DNA from 2 places in the Caballeronia sp. SL2Y3 genome. Region 1 is predicted to be linked to the other one. Evidence: predicted binding sites of a transcription regulator. Region 1 holds the regulator's gene; the other holds the start of a gene.
The links. Region 1 encodes FliA, which starts transcription of late flagellar genes. Its sites were predicted from a motif close to CTAAAGTTTNNNNNNNNNNNGCCGNTA; they were not measured.
Positions count from the first base shown of each region.

Region 2: a site for FliA is predicted at 1,583-1,609, ahead of LDZ26_RS00490 (flagellin domain-containing protein). Genes of this name have one in related genera too.

Region 1 covers NZ_CP084260.1:2,696,995-2,704,428, forward strand. Annotated here, with positions in the region: gene LDZ26_RS12795 (tetratricopeptide repeat protein) at 114-1,967, shown strand; partial or broken gene LDZ26_RS12800 (transposase) at 2,024-2,708, opposite strand; gene LDZ26_RS12805 (diguanylate cyclase) at 3,083-4,165, shown strand; gene LDZ26_RS12810 (RNA polymerase sigma factor FliA) at 4,170-4,901, opposite strand; gene LDZ26_RS12815 (MinD/ParA family protein) at 4,922-5,839, opposite strand; gene flhF (flagellar biosynthesis protein FlhF) at 5,832-7,434, opposite strand, start outside.
Region 2 covers NZ_CP084260.1:98,447-105,880, reverse strand. Annotated here, with positions in the region: gene LDZ26_RS00495 (HAD family hydrolase) at 1-1,462, shown strand, start outside; gene LDZ26_RS00490 (flagellin domain-containing protein) at 1,704-2,528, shown strand; gene fliD (flagellar filament capping protein FliD) at 2,682-4,124, shown strand; gene LDZ26_RS00480 (flagellar protein FliT) at 4,158-4,457, shown strand; gene LDZ26_RS00475 (sodium:calcium antiporter) at 4,579-5,589, opposite strand; yybP-ykoY riboswitch at 5,697-5,864, opposite strand; gene LDZ26_RS00470 (ABC transporter substrate-binding protein) at 6,084-7,434, shown strand, end outside.

The DNA of each region.
Region 1 (7,434 bases):
TGGTCGAATTGCAGGCATTGCGCGACAACCTCGACGAGCTGGTCAAACAGCCGCCTGCCGGACTCTATGCGTCCCCGCGCTTTCGCGCCGACGCGGCAATGGTGAACGAAAAGATGCACGCCCGCGCGGCGGCCCGTCTGCCGACGCCGCAGGCCAGTGTGGCCGCCGCCGAGAAGCCGGCGACGACGAATCCCGCTATCGAGGCGCTGCTCGCGCGCGCCGTCGAATGTCATCAGGCCGATCGGCTCGACGAAGCCGAGACGCTGTATCGCGAGATCCTCGCGACAGATCCGAACCACCCCGAAGCGCTGCATCTGCTGGGCCTTGTCGCTCACGCCTTCGGCCAGTACGCGACAGCCTCCGAGCTGATCATGGCCGCCATCGCGGTTCGACCGGCGGCCGCGTTCTATTACAACCTCGGCAACGTCATGCAGGCGGACAACCGGCCTGCTGCTGCCGTCGAGTGCTTCCGCCAGGCGATCGCGCAGCAGCCCGACTATATCGACGCGTACTACAACCTCGGGATTGCACAGCGCGCGACGCACGACCTGAGCGGCGCTGTCGATTCGTTCGTCAAGGTCGTGTCGCTGAAGCCCGATCACGCGCAAGCCTATAACAACCTTGCCACGACGATGATGGAGCTCGACGAACTCGATGCTGCCGTCGAAGCGTACAGCACGGCCATTACGTTGCGCCCCGAGTTGCCGGCGCCGCGCAGCAACCGGTTGTTCGCGTCGAATTACTACAGCGGCGTGACGCCCGCCGCGTACCTGGAGGAAGCCAAAGGTTTCGATGAAGCCATCACGCAGGGCGTAACGCCGTACCGTGACTGGCTCGGCGAAGCGACGCCCGCGACAGGCCGAGCTTTGCGCGTCGGCATCGTGTCGGGCGATTTGAAGCAGCACCCGGTCGGTTCCTTGCTCGAAAGCGTCGTGAATCATGTCGATGCAGCGCGCGTGGAGTTGCACGCGTATGCGACGCGCGATGTCGAAGATGCGCTGACGCTGCGCATCCGTTCGCGCTTTGCGACGTGGACGAGCCTCGCGGGCATGACGGACGATGCCGCCGCCGCACGCATCCGCGACGATCGCATCGACGTGCTGATCGATGCATCGGGTCATACGCAGTTCAACCGCCTGCCTGTGTTTGCGCGCAAGCCCGCGCCCGTTCAGGTGAGCTGGCCCGGTTACTTCGCAAGCACGGGTATGCGCGCGATCGACTACATGCTCGGCGACCGTTACGTGCTGCCGGAAAGCGAGGCACACCACTTCACCGAGCGCGCGTGGCGGATGCCCGACAGCTACTTGTGCTTCACGCCGCCTGCCGAGCCGCTGGACGCGGGCAAGCTGCCGATGCTCGACAACGGACATGTGACGTTCGGCTATTTCGGCAAGCTCGCCAAGATTTCCGATCAGACGGTGGCGCTGTGGTCGCGCGTGCTGCATGCCGTCGCGCATTCGCGTCTGTTCATCAAGGCGCAGAATCTGGATCTGAATCACGCCCGCGAGTCGATCGTCGCGCGTTTCGCTGCACACGGCGTCGATGCATCGCGCCTCATCCTGGAGGACCGTTCGCCGCGTGCCGAGTATCTGGCCGCGTATCGTCGGGTGGACATCGCGTTGAGCCCGTTCTCGTATCCGGGTCGCACGACGACGGCGGAAGGCCTGTTCATGGGCGTGCCTGTCCTGTGCCTGCGCGGCGAGCGGTTTCTGTCGCACATCTGCGAAAGCATGCTGCATGCGGCCGGTTTGCCCGACTGGATCGCACAGAGCGAAGACGATTATGTCGCGAAAACCGTGCAGTTCGCCGCCGATGCGTCGCAACTGCAAGCGCTTCGCAGCGGCCTGCGTGCGCAACTCGTCGCTTCGCCGCTGTGCGACGCGCCTCGCTTCGCGAAGCATCTGGAAGACGCGTTGCATGGCATGTGGGTGGCGCACGTCGCGGCCACCGAATCTGTGGCAGGTTAGCCAGCGCGTGCCCGGCTGCCTGTCGGCCGGGCGCGAAGGCGTCGTGAATTATTCGGGATGTCCTGCACACCGCGCAGCTTCAGGTGATTGACCACGCGCGGCCAGAACTTCGCGCCTTCGGCCTGCTCGATCCAGAGCCCCGCACGTCACGCGAGCCGTCGCGGCGCAGGCCCGGCGCCATGTAGATCCCCTTGTTGGGGACCACTTCTTCGTCGCCGATCTTGGCCCGCAGCGCGTCGGGGAACACCCACTGAATATATCGGCTCGAGCGGTCGCTGTGCCCATTCGCGCACCCCGTCGATCGCCCAGCCGGCCACCGTGCTGACCAAGTCCGCAGATTGTTCGATGTCGTGCATCGTCACGAGAAAATCGCGGTTCTCCCGCGCGCTCATTGCGCGCGATGATCTTGTCGTCGAAGTCGCCAAAGCGTGGCTCGCCCTTGGCAATGAGCACCGGATGGAAGGTCCCTTCTCGGTCGCGCGGAATCTCGATGTCGAGAATGTCGTCATGAGTCGTGATGCGCTTGCGGCTGGTGCCGTTGCGGTGGTCGTGCTGCCCACCGGCTTAGTTCGCCCTTCTCGTAGCCGTGATAGTGCGTCCGCTCGCCGCCCTGCGAGCGCTCGCGGGCCGTTGCTTTTTTATCCGCTCGGTTAAGCGTTTCGTGCGCCAGTCGCTGGATCAGCTTTGAGTCGAGTCCAGTCCTTTGCCCGATTCGATCGTCGGTTCCAGTCCATGCCTCATACACGAGGATTCGGCTAGGCGTCACGGCGCAGGCTTACGCGCGGGCTCCAAGCAGCCTGGACGCGCCCGATCGCAATTGACTCACTTCAACTGGTTTGCCGAAACAGGCGCCGGCTTTACCGTCCATGCTGCGTCGCCGCTATTCGGCGTACACGAGGGCCGTGCGATGACCTGCTCGATAACCGCATACGGAAAGAGAAAGGCAAGGGGTTGCTGGTTCGATCCCAGCCGGGCGCGCCAAGTCGCACATCTGTCGCTTCGTCGTCATCTCCCACGAAGCTCAAGCCTCGCACCTGCTTTGCCGTTAACCCTACGGCCGACCGCGCCCATTCCAAGCGCGTCGAACGAACAAAAAGCAAAATCCAGGGGTTCACATGCAGCAGGCTCATCACCCGCCACGCTGGCCTCATGCCTTCGCATGGGCGGCGCTTCGGCATCCCGAACGCGAACAAGCCACGCTGCGCGTCGTGCTGGGCGCCGTGGTGCTCCTCGCCTACGCCTGTTTCGCGTGGCTCGTCCCTTCGCGCGAAGCGTCGCTGGTCGCGCAAATCGTCGGGCTCTATGTGTTCTACGGCGCAGTCACGCTGCTGATCGTCAGCCGCATGGCGTCGCCATCGAAGAAGCGGCTCGTGGTCACGACCATTGCCGATCAGGCGCTCGTCGGCGCGGCGCTCGCCGCGGGCGGCGAAATCGCGCTGCCGCTCTTGTGGGTCGTCTTCTGGTTTCTCATCGGCTCGGGCTGCCGCTACGGCAAGCGCACGCTCGCCGTCTCGTGCGCCACCGCGATGACGGTCATCGGCGCGCTCGCGCTCTGGCAGCCGTGGTGGAACGCGAACCTGTCCGCCGCGCTCGGGCTCGCTTTGAGCGTGCTGGCGGCATCGGTGTACCTGACGGTGCTCGTCGATCGCCTCGGCAACGCCAATCGCGATCTCGCGCGTCAGGCATCGACCGATCCGCTCACGGGTCTCGCCAACCGCTACGCGCTGGAACATATCGTCAATCGCACGATGTCCGACGCAACGCAGGACACCGTGCTGCTTCTGATCGACCTCGACGGCTTCAAGGAAGTCAACGATACCTACGGCCACGCGGTCGGCGACCTGCTATTGCAGCAGTTCGCCAACGTGCTCGCCCGCCGCATGTCCAATAGCGACACCGTGGCGCGCCTGGGCGGCGACGAGTTCGTGGTGCTCGCGCATCAGGCGCAGAGCCGCACGGCCGTCCTCGCAATCACCGAAGGCATTCACGCGGCGCTCGCCTCGATCGCGTCGGTGGACGGGCGGCCGGTTTCGGTCTCGGCAAGCATCGGCGCGTGCATGCTGGCCAGCGCGGCCGACGCGCGCTACGCCGACATCCACGCCGTGCTGCGCGCCGCCGACCGCGCGATGTATCGCGCGAAAAGTCTCGGCATCGGCAAAACGGTGTTTGCCGAAGCGCGAGACTTCGAAGCCGGCTAGCGCATTACGCCTCGACGCTCGTCCACGACTGCTCGCGCAGCTTGGCGCGCAAACGGGCGACCGCCTGGCTGTGCAGCTGACACACGCGCGATTCGCTCACTTCCATCACCGCGCCGATTTCGCGCAAGTTCAGGCCGCGTTCGTAGTAGAGGCTCATCAACAGCTTTTCGCGTTCCGGCAGCTTGTCGATGGCTTCGATCAGCGCACCGCGCAGGCTGTCGTCGAGCAGCGCGGACAGCGGGTCCGAACGGTCGACGCAATAGCGGTCGAGGAACGGCTCGTCGTCGGCGGAGCGGTCGAAGTCTTCGTAGTAGATCAGCTGGCTGCCGTGCAGATCCTGCAGCATCGACTGATATTCGTCGAGCGGCATCTTCATGTGCTCGGCAATTTCCACTTCGCTCGCGGCGCGGCCGAGGTTCTGCTCGACCTTGTGCACCGCCGATTCCACTTCGCGCGACGTCTTGCGCATGCTGCGCGGCAGCCAGTCGTTCGCACGCAGCTCGTCGAGCATGGCGCCGCGAATGCGCTGGCTCGCGTAGGTTTCGAACTGCGCGCCCTGATCTTCCTTGTAGCGGCTCGCCGCATCCAGAAGACCGATCATGCCGGCCTGAATCAGGTCGTCGAGATCGACGCTCGCCGGCATCTTGGCGACGAGTTGCAGTCCGAGCCGACGAACGAGCGGCGCATATTTAGTCAGGACGTCCGACTGAGAGAGTTTGCCTTGGGCGTTGTACATCTGAGTCACCTTAATCTTGATCACATCGACGCCGTACTGGTCAATGCATGACTGGAAAACATCGACGCCATGCGCCCCGTCTCCCGTCCGCCCTTGTCAGCCTCGCCAACCGAAAACCGCGCGTCATTCCGGACCTGCGTCTCGCTCCCGGTCGGGGCGGGACGCATCGGCCAATGCAGAAGCTCCGCCGCGATCTGCCGGTAGTCGCGCGCCGCGGCTGTCGCCGGGAACGCTTCCACCACGCAGCGCGAGAGCTCCTTCGCCCGAGTGACGCGCGCATCCTCGGACACATACCCTGCCTGCACGAGCGACACGGCCAGATACCGGCTCCCGACGCCCGACAGATTGTCGAACGCGACCGCCGCGTCGGCCGGGTTCTGCACGTGATTGACGAGCACGCGGAACTGGCCGATCGCATGGGCGTAGTGCAGACGCTTGATGCACGCGTACGCCTCGGTGATCGCGGACGCGGCCACCCGCGTCACGATGAGAAAGTCATGCGCCTGCGCCGCGAGCGACGAGAGCGCGCCGTATCGATCGAGTTGCGCGTCGATCAGCACGATGTCCGCCTGACCTTCGAGCAGCGCGCGGCACTGCGCGGCGTCGTGGCTGATGCGTTCGTCGCGTGGCGCGGCGAGCAGCGAGAAGCCGAACGGCGTGCGCGTCACCGCGTCCTGAAGCGCCTCGCGGCCCGACATCACCGCGGCGAGCGCCCCGGCGCCGGACGTGCCGGCGAGGCGCGCAGCGGATGCCGCGTTCGCCCGCTCGTCGATCACGAGCACGTCCTTGCCATGCACGGACAGCGCCGCGCCCAGATTCACGACCGCCGACGTGCAGCCGATGCCCGCCGGCCCGCCCGCCACCGCCACCACGCGCGAACCGCCTCGCGTGAGCAGCCTTCTCAGACCTTCAGCCTGATCGAGCACGAACTTATCCAAAGCGGACCTCATGCAGTTCGGTGGTGGCGCGCGCGGACAATGCGGAGAGCAGTGCCGGCACCTCGTCGTCCTGCGGCACGAAGGGCGAACCCTCGCGCGGAATGCAGAACGCGCTCTTGATCAGAAACCGCTTGGTCGCGACGTACAGGTTCTCCGGCACCTTCTGGCCGGTCGAGACGTAATGCACCGGCAGCTTGTAGCGGATGACGGTATCGAGCACGCCGCCGAGATTCGTCGCTTCGTCGAGCTTGGTCAGGATGCAGCCCGCGAGCGGCGGCTGATCGGCCGCGCTCTTGTAGGCCTGCACCACTTCGTTGAGCGTGTCGCCGTGGCTTGTCGCATTGAGCAGCAACAGGCGCTGCACCGGATGACCCGCGCCGCAGAGCATCGAAATCTGGTCGGACACCATGCGATCGCGCTGGCTCATGCCGATGGTGTCGATCAGCACGATGTGCTTGTTGCGCAGCTCCGACAGCGCGAGTTGCAGGTCGGCGGCGTCTTTCACCGCGTGGACCGAGACGCCGAGAATCTTGCCGAAGATGCGCAGTTGCTCGTGCGCGCCGATCCGGTAGCTGTCGGTCGTGAGCAGCGCGACCTTGCTTGCGCCGAAGCGCATCACGCAGCGCGCGGCGAGCTTGGCCGTGGTCGTGGTCTTGCCGACGCCCGTCGGGCCCATCAGCGCGAACACGCCGCCGCGTTCCATCAGCGCGTCTTCGCTCGCCATGACCGGCAGGTTCGATTCGAGCACCTGCTGCACCCATTCCATCGCGTGCTCGGCGCTTTCCATCTCGGGCATGTTGTCCACGACCATGCGCACGAGTTGCGCGGAGAAACCGGCCGCGAACAGGCGCTTGGTGAGGCCGGCGTTGCCCGGGCTGCGGCGCTGGCGCTCGCCCCACAGGAGACCGGAGAAGTGCTCTTCCATCATCTCGCGCATCGACGAGAGTTCGTGCATCACCGTTTCGTTGACGACTTGCTCCATGCGTGCGCGGATCGCATCGGTCACGACAGCGGCTGCGTTCGCGGGCAGGCCTTCGAGCGCATTGTCGGGCGAGGCTTCCGCTTGCGGCGCGCCCGCGTTGATCTTGTGGGCGGCGCGGCGCGCGGCGACTTGCGCGGCTTCGCGAGCCCAGTCCGGCGTGTCGATCTTCGGCTGCGCGGACTCGCGCATCGCGTAGTTGCTCGGCTGGGGCTTGTCGGCGCGCTTCTCGGCACGCTGGTCGGCGCGCTGGTCGGCGAGCTTGTCGGCGGCTTTCGCTGCGGATGCCTTCGGCGGCACCGGCACGCCGAGACCTCGCGCAATGGCAGCGGATGCCGACAGCGGACGATTCGACGGCATAGCGGCCTGCTCGGCGATGCGTCGCGCGTGCTCGATCAGCCACGGATTCGATTCGGCCATCGTGCGCGGTGCGTCGTCGGCTTGGGCGTCGCGCGGGGCGTCGCGGTGGTCGAGGTCATCCGTATGGGCTTCAGGATTCGCGCCGAAGACCGACGAGAACACGTCGCCGCTCGCGTAAGGATTCGCGGCTGCGGGCTGCTTCGCGGCCACGGCGGCTGCGGCTTGCGCGAGCGCGGAGCGCGGCGTGGCGCTCGGG
Region 2 (7,434 bases), 240 kb from region 1:
ATGCGAAGCGCTGCACGGCGGCCCCATCGGCAACGAAGCGTACGTCGGGCGGTTCGTCGCCGCCGGTTCGACCTTCGACAGCCGCGAGGCCATCGAGCGTTATCTGAGCACAGAGGTCATCAACCCGCAGATGATGAAGTTCGGCGCCGACCAACTGCAACTGCCGCCCAAGGAAACCGGCAAACTGCTCGCCGAGGCAAACGCGTCCGCCAATCCGCTGCAGACGTTCCGGCGTCTCGTGCTGGAACCGCGCATGGTGAAGCTCATCATCGAACGCAGCGCGGCGCTTCGTCAGCGGCTCTTTCGCCATCTGCAGCGCACCGTCGGACTGGAGCGCGGCGACACGCTCGTGATCGTGGACCTGGGTTACTACGGTTCCATCCAGCGCTCGCTCGCCAAGCTGTTCAAGAAGTATTACGACGTGGAGATCGTCGGGCGCTATCTCGTTTCTCTGGATACACCCGGCTGGCGTGCGGATCGCGCGGGCGTCGTCGACAGCCGCTGGGCCGATGAAAACGTGATGGAGATGTTGATCGCGCATATTGGCCATTTCGAGCAGATGTGCTCGCTCAAAACCGGCAGCGTGTATGACTTCAAGGACGACGGCACGCCGCTTCTCAACCAATCCGCGAAAAGCGAGAAGCAAATCGCGCAAAGCGGCGAAATCCAGGATGCTTGCGTGCGCTTTGTCCGGGATATGGCCGCGATGCCGGCCACCAGCTTTCCCCGCCTGACGCCTGAACGACTACGCCTCGATGCGGCCATCTGCCTCGCTCGCCTACTGTATCTCCCGGACCGCGACGAAGTGGCCGGCGGCAACGAGACGGTGTTCGAGATCAACGGGGCGTCCATTCACGCATTCAACGTCGCGGATAACGACGCGGGCATCGAAGGGCTTCGTCAGCGCGGACCGTTCTATATGCGCAGCATCGGCAAGGGATTTCGTCCGGGTTATCCGTACGAAATGCGCCACGCAGGCATCGACCAGGCGATTTTTCTAATGGCCGTGCGCCGTCACCGTCTGGACTTCACCGTCGACGATACGACGTACCGCGAGACGCGAATTCCCGCGCTTTTCGTGCGCGGCAACGAAACCGCGACCGAGACGCTGACCGCGCGCGCGACTTACGACGGCTTCTATTCGCTCGTCGTGCCCATTTCCGACTTCGACGTCGCGCTCATGCTGGGCAAGGAGATGAGCTGGATGCAGATCGCGTCGGCGACAACCTTCCCCGCCGATACGCTGGATACGCGTATTGAGTTCGATCGTCAGCGCGCGCTCTCGCCTGGGAGCGAGATCATTTACGACGGCATGACCGAGCGCGAACCCGGCATGTTCGAGATGTCGCCGAACGGACTCATCTATGTGCCTGCAATGGCCGGAAAGACTCGGCAATTGATGCGCCTGACGTTTCGCCCGCTTTCCTGGGTTCAGAAGGCCGAGGTCGCACTGGCTTCATGAAGATGTAGCGGGCCGGCTGCCTGTAAAGGTGTAGCCGGCCCGGCCGTAATTGCTTTTAAGCCCTGCCGGCCAAGGCGCCGGCAGACTCCGTGAAAATTCGAATCGCATTCGATCTTCGGCCTAAAGTTTCTTTCCCGTGGGCCGAAATCCTTAGGTAAGGCAGTCAGCGAAACACATTAAACATCGCGACGCCGCATTCAGACTCAGACTAGTAGCGCCTTTACCAACGAGGTAATTTGAAATGTTGAACATCAACACCAACACCCTGTCGCAAACGACGCAAAAGAACCTGCAAGGTTCGCAAAGCGCGCTGTCGTCGGCTATTAACCGCCTCTCGTCGGGCAAGCGCATCAACAGCGCAGCTGACGATGCAGCTGGTCTCGCGATCTCGACGAACATGACGTCGTATGTCAACGCGCTGAACCAGGGCGTGTCGAACGCGAACAACGCGATCTCGATGATTCAAACGGCGTCGGGCGGCCTCAGCTCCACGACGGACAACCTGCAGCGTATTCGCCAGCTGGCCGTTCAGGCAGCCGACGGTTCGCTCTCCGACACGCAGCGCGGCTACCTCCAGACGGAAGTGACCCAGCGTCTCGGCGAACTGGACCGCGTGTCGAGCCAGACGACGTTCAACGGCCAAGCCATGCTGTCCGGCTCGGTCTCGACGGTGGCCTTCCAGATCGGCGCAGTGGCGAACCAGACGCTGAGCGTCGACTTCGGCAGCACCGCGATGAGCCAGACCGGCCTGTTCGGCTCGGCATCGGTCGACATCTCCACGGCAAGCGGCGCGCAGTCCGTGATCGGCCTGGTCGACACGGCGCTCGACACCGTCAACACGCTGCAATCGACGCTCGGCGCTGAACAGAACCGCTTCACGTCGGCCGTTACCAGCCTGCAATCGCAGTCGACCAACCTGAACGCTGCACAGTCGGCCATCACCGACGCGGACTTCGCGCAAGAAACGGCGAACCTGTCGAAGGCTCAAGTGCTGCAACAAGCGGGTATCTCGGTTCTCGCGCAAGCGAACTCGATGCCGCAGCAAGTGCTGAAGCTCCTCGGCTAAGCGCATGTGACCTACCCCGCCGCAACATGGGCGGGGTTCAGCAGTTCACTGGGAGGCCCGCCTCCCAGCTTTCGTTAGCGCAGCGACAGTCATCACCCGCGCTGTGCTCACGAAAGCTCGCAAACAGAAACGGCAGTCCGTCCGGAGCATCCGATGACCACCACCACCTCGAGTACCGACGTCAGCGCCACACTGGCCGCTGCCGCGCAGTCCATCATCAGCGGCGCGACGAGTTCCACGCTCGATGTTTCCTCGCTGGTCTCCTCGCTCGTCACCGCGAAAACCACCGCTCAGGCCACGCACATCGCCAACAAGACGGCGAGCGACAACACGCTCTTGTCCGCCGTCTCGCAGATCAAGTCCGCGCTGTCGTCGCTGCAAACCTCGCTGAAGAGTCTTTCCGACGGCACCGGACTCGCCGCGTACACGGCGACGGCGAGCGGCAGCGGACTCACGGCGACGGCAGGCACGAGCGCGGTGGCCGGTTCGTATGCGGTGACGGTGAATAACATCGCAAGCGCGCAAAAGATTTCGTCGACTGCGCACGCCGCCACCGACACCTTCGGCACAGGCACGCTGTCGCTCTCGCTCGGATCGAGTTCGATGAACGTGACGCTCGACGGCACCGACACGCTTGCGAGCATCGCCTCGTCGATCAATTCGGCGAGCGACAACCCCGGCATCAGCGCGACCATCGTCACGGGCAACGACGGTCAGCATCTCGTGCTCGCGTCGAAGACGACGGGCGCCGCCAACACCATTTCGGTCACGGCCGGCGCAGGCGTCGACTCGTCGCTTTCGTACAGCGCGGGCAGCAGCAACTACACGCAGACGTCGGCGGCGCAGGACGCGTCGCTCACGGTCGACGGCACGGCCGTCACCAGCTCGACCAACACGCTCACGACCGCGATCGGCGGCGTGACGCTGAATCTGGCATCGGCTGCGGCCGGATCGACGCAGACGTTGACCGTCTCGTCCGACACGACCACGGAAAAGAGCACGATCAAGGCATTCGTCGACGCGTACAACTCGTTCGTGAGCCAGGCTGCGGCGCTGTCGTCGTTCGACTCCACGAAAAAAGCCGGCTCGCAGGGCGGCGCGCTGCTCGGCGACGCCATGCTTCAGAGCATTCAGAGCACGCTGTCCAACATCATCACGAGCGGCGTGAATTCCGGCTCCGGTTCGACGTCGACATCGACGAACCTCGCGTCGATCGGCATCGATCTTCAGGACGACGGCACGCTGTCCATCGACGATTCGACGCTCTCCACGGCGCTCTCGAACAGCGCGACGCGCGTGGGTCAGCTCTTCAACCAGACGAACGGCATCGGCACGCAGCTCAATTCGAAGATCACGTCGTTCCTGCAGTCGGGCGGCATCATCGATACGCGCACGACCGCGATCAATGCGGACCTGAAGAGCCTGACCGATCAGACGGCGAAGCTGCAGACCTACGCGGACAGCCTCACGTCGCAATACAACGCGCAGTTCACGGCGTTGAACACGCTGATGGCGACGATGCAAAGCAACACGACGTACCTGACGCAGCTTTTCGGCGGCACGAACAGCGCCGGCGCGCTCGCGACCAACAAGTAACGCAGGCGTCAGCCGATTCGCACGGAGAAAGATGTGAGCCAACAAGACATGCTGACCAACGCGGTATCGCTCACGCGCGCCATGGCCGCAGCCGCAGCCGCAGGCGACTGGATCGAAGCCGCGCGCCTGTCCGAACTGCGTTCGCCGATCATCATGCGCTTGCAGAACGACCTCGATCCGGCGACGTTGCAGGCGGCGAGCGACATTCAGACGCTCGATGCCGCGCTGATGCAGACGGCGCAAGCCGCGCGCATGTCGCTCGGCAAGAACTTTCGCGAGGCGACCGCGCGCATCGACGCGGCAAGCCGTTATCAACAAACGGCGCGGCTCTAAAGTTTCGCTGTCCCGCGCCGTTATATAGACTAACAACAACAACCAAGCGTCGATGTGATGACGCAGCTTCGCTCTCGATGCCCGCCTCGTGCGGGCATTTTTATTGGCGCGCGACGAGGTATCACCGGCCGAGCGTCAACGTCAGATACGCCGCGTACAGCACGCCGTTGCCGAGCAGCGCCCACAACGCGACGCCCTTCCCTCTTGCATGAAAACGCAGCCACGCCGCCGCCGCGAGCGTGATGAGCACGCCCGTCAGCACTTCGACGCGCGGCTCCCACGGCGTCAGCATGATGCCGATGGACGGCAGCAACGTGCCCTGAAACACCATGGCGCCGGTAATGTTGCCGAACGCGAGCGTGTCCTTGCCGCGCCGCGCCCACAGAATGCTGTTCACCTTCTCGGGCAGTTCGGTCGCAATCGGGATGATGATGAGCGACAGCAGCAGCGCCGAGACGCCGAGCACCTGCGAGACGCCTTCGACGCCGTGAATGAAGCCCTTCGCGCCGCCCACCAGCAACACGATGCCGATCAGGAATTGCAGCATGATCGAGCCGAGGTTCGTCTTCAATCCGACGCGCGAGATGAAGAGCGTTTCGGGCGCTTCGGTGCCGTGTCCGCTTTCGACGAGATTGGCCGATGCCCTGAACGTCGAGATCACATAGATCACGTACAGACCGACGAGCCCCGCCGCGAACAGCGCACGCACTTGCCATGCGTGATGCGGCACGAACATCGCGCCGGCCGCGATCAGGAACGCGATCAGAAAGAAGTTGAGGTCGCGCGTGAAGCCGCTGCGCTCCGGCTCGATCACGCCGCGCAAGCCGCGCGATTTCACGATGGCGAGCGTCATCAGGAACGTCGAAAGCGTCGCGAGCATGAGCGGCGCGCCGAGAATCGCGCCGACGCCGATCTCTTCGTTGACCGCGCGGCTCGCCGTGCCGCCCAAGAGCGCGATGATCGGCACTGTCGTTTCCGGCAACGCCGTGCCGACTGCCGCGAAAAGCGATCCGGTCACGCCTTCCGAAATGCCGAGGCGTTCGCCGAGATGTTCGAGCGCGTTGGTGAAAAGCTCGGAGGCAATCAGAATGATCGCGAGCATCAACGCGAGTTCGAGGAAAAGCATCGTCATGCGGCACCTCGCACGACACGATGCAGCGACAGCGCGCGGACCACGCGAAGGCCCGGGCGCGCGACAAGAAGATGTTGGAGTTGTGGGGACACGATGATTCCACGGTCGGACGTCAGCGAACCATGATGCGCCACGCGACGTCCGACCAAGAACGACGTGGCACATCAGTGGTCTCGCCAAACCGGACCGGTCGAACGCGCCACGGCATTAGAGCCGAGGATGTTGACGCGTTCTCCTTCGCAACGGAAGGAAGGCTACTCCCCAAAGACGGGGGCAGTGTAGCGTGACGCGTCGCGTTCGGCAAGCCGACGCAGACAGCGCCGCATATCGGTATGCGCAACCGATCGTTGTCGCGAGCCCGCGCGTTCGCTAATCTACGCGCGCGGGCGCGGTGCTTGCTCGGCATCGCGCGACCGGATTCATCGAGCAAAAAGAACAAACGCTGTGTGATTCACGCAGCGCGCGAAAGCGCGCTCGCGCCGACCGGAGAACCCATGCGCATCAAACGCTTGCCTGCCCTTCTCGCCGCCCTCGCCGTGACCGCGCCCATGCTCGCGCAGTCCAAGCCGCTTACCGTCTGCACGGAATCGAGCCCGGACGGCTTCGATGTCGTGCAGTTCAATTCGCTGGTGACGACGAACGCATCGGCAGACGTGATCTTCAACACGCTCGTCTCCTACGATGAAGCGGCGAAGAAAGTCGCGCCGTCGCTCGCGGAGAAATGGGACGTATCGAGCGATGGTCTGAGCTACACGTTTCATCTGCGGCCGAACGTGCAGTTCCAGAGCACCGATTACTTCAAGCCGACGCGCCCGCTCAATGCCGACGACGTCGTCTTCACGTTCGACCGCATGCTGTCGGAGAGCAATCCGTGGCACAAGGTGGCGGGCGCGAGCGGCTTTCCGCACGCACAGTCGATGGGCCTCGTCAAGCTCATCAAGAGCGTGAGCAAGGTGGATGACCACACCGTGAAGTTCGACCTCAACGAGCCGAACGCGACCTTCGTGCCGATTCTCACGATGGGCTTCGCATCCATCTATTCGGCGCAATACGCGGACCAGTTGCTCAAGGCGAACAAGCAGGTGGAGTTGAACAGCAAGCCCATCGGCACGGGTCCGTTCGTGCTGAAGAGCTATACCAAGGATGCCGTCATACGCTACGACGTGAACCCGTCGTACTGGGGGCCGAAGCCGAAGATCGACCGCCTCATCTACGCGATCACGCCGGACGCTACCGTGCGCGCGCAGAAGATCAAGGCGGGCGAATGCCAGATCGCGCTTTCGCCTAAGCCGCAGGACGTGCTCGACGCGAAGAAGGACCGCTCGCTCAAGGTCAGCGAAACGCCTGCATTCATGACCGCGTTCGTCGCGCTCAATACGCAGAAGAAGCCGCTCGACAACCCGAAGGTGCGTCAGGCGCTGAACATGGCGTTCGATCGCACGACGTACATGAAGACCGTCTTCGACAACACGGCGACGCCCGCCGTGAATCCGTATCCGCCGAATACCTGGAGCTACGACAAGAACGTGCAGGCGTATCCGTATTCCGCGGATCGCGCGAAGAAGCTCCTGGCCGATGCGGGCTTTCCGAGCGGCTTCGATACGACCATCTGGGTGCGTCCGAACGGCAGCGTGCTGAATCCGAACCCGAAGGCGGGCGCGGAACTGCTGCAAGCCGACCTCGCGAAAATCGGCGTGAAGGCGCAGGTGAAGGTGATCGAATGGGGTGAGCTGATCAAGGAAGCGAAGCAGGGCCAGCACGACATGCTGTTCATGGGCTGGGCCGGCGACAATGGCGATCCGGACAACTATCTGTCGCCGCTATTCAGTTGCAACGCGGTGAAGT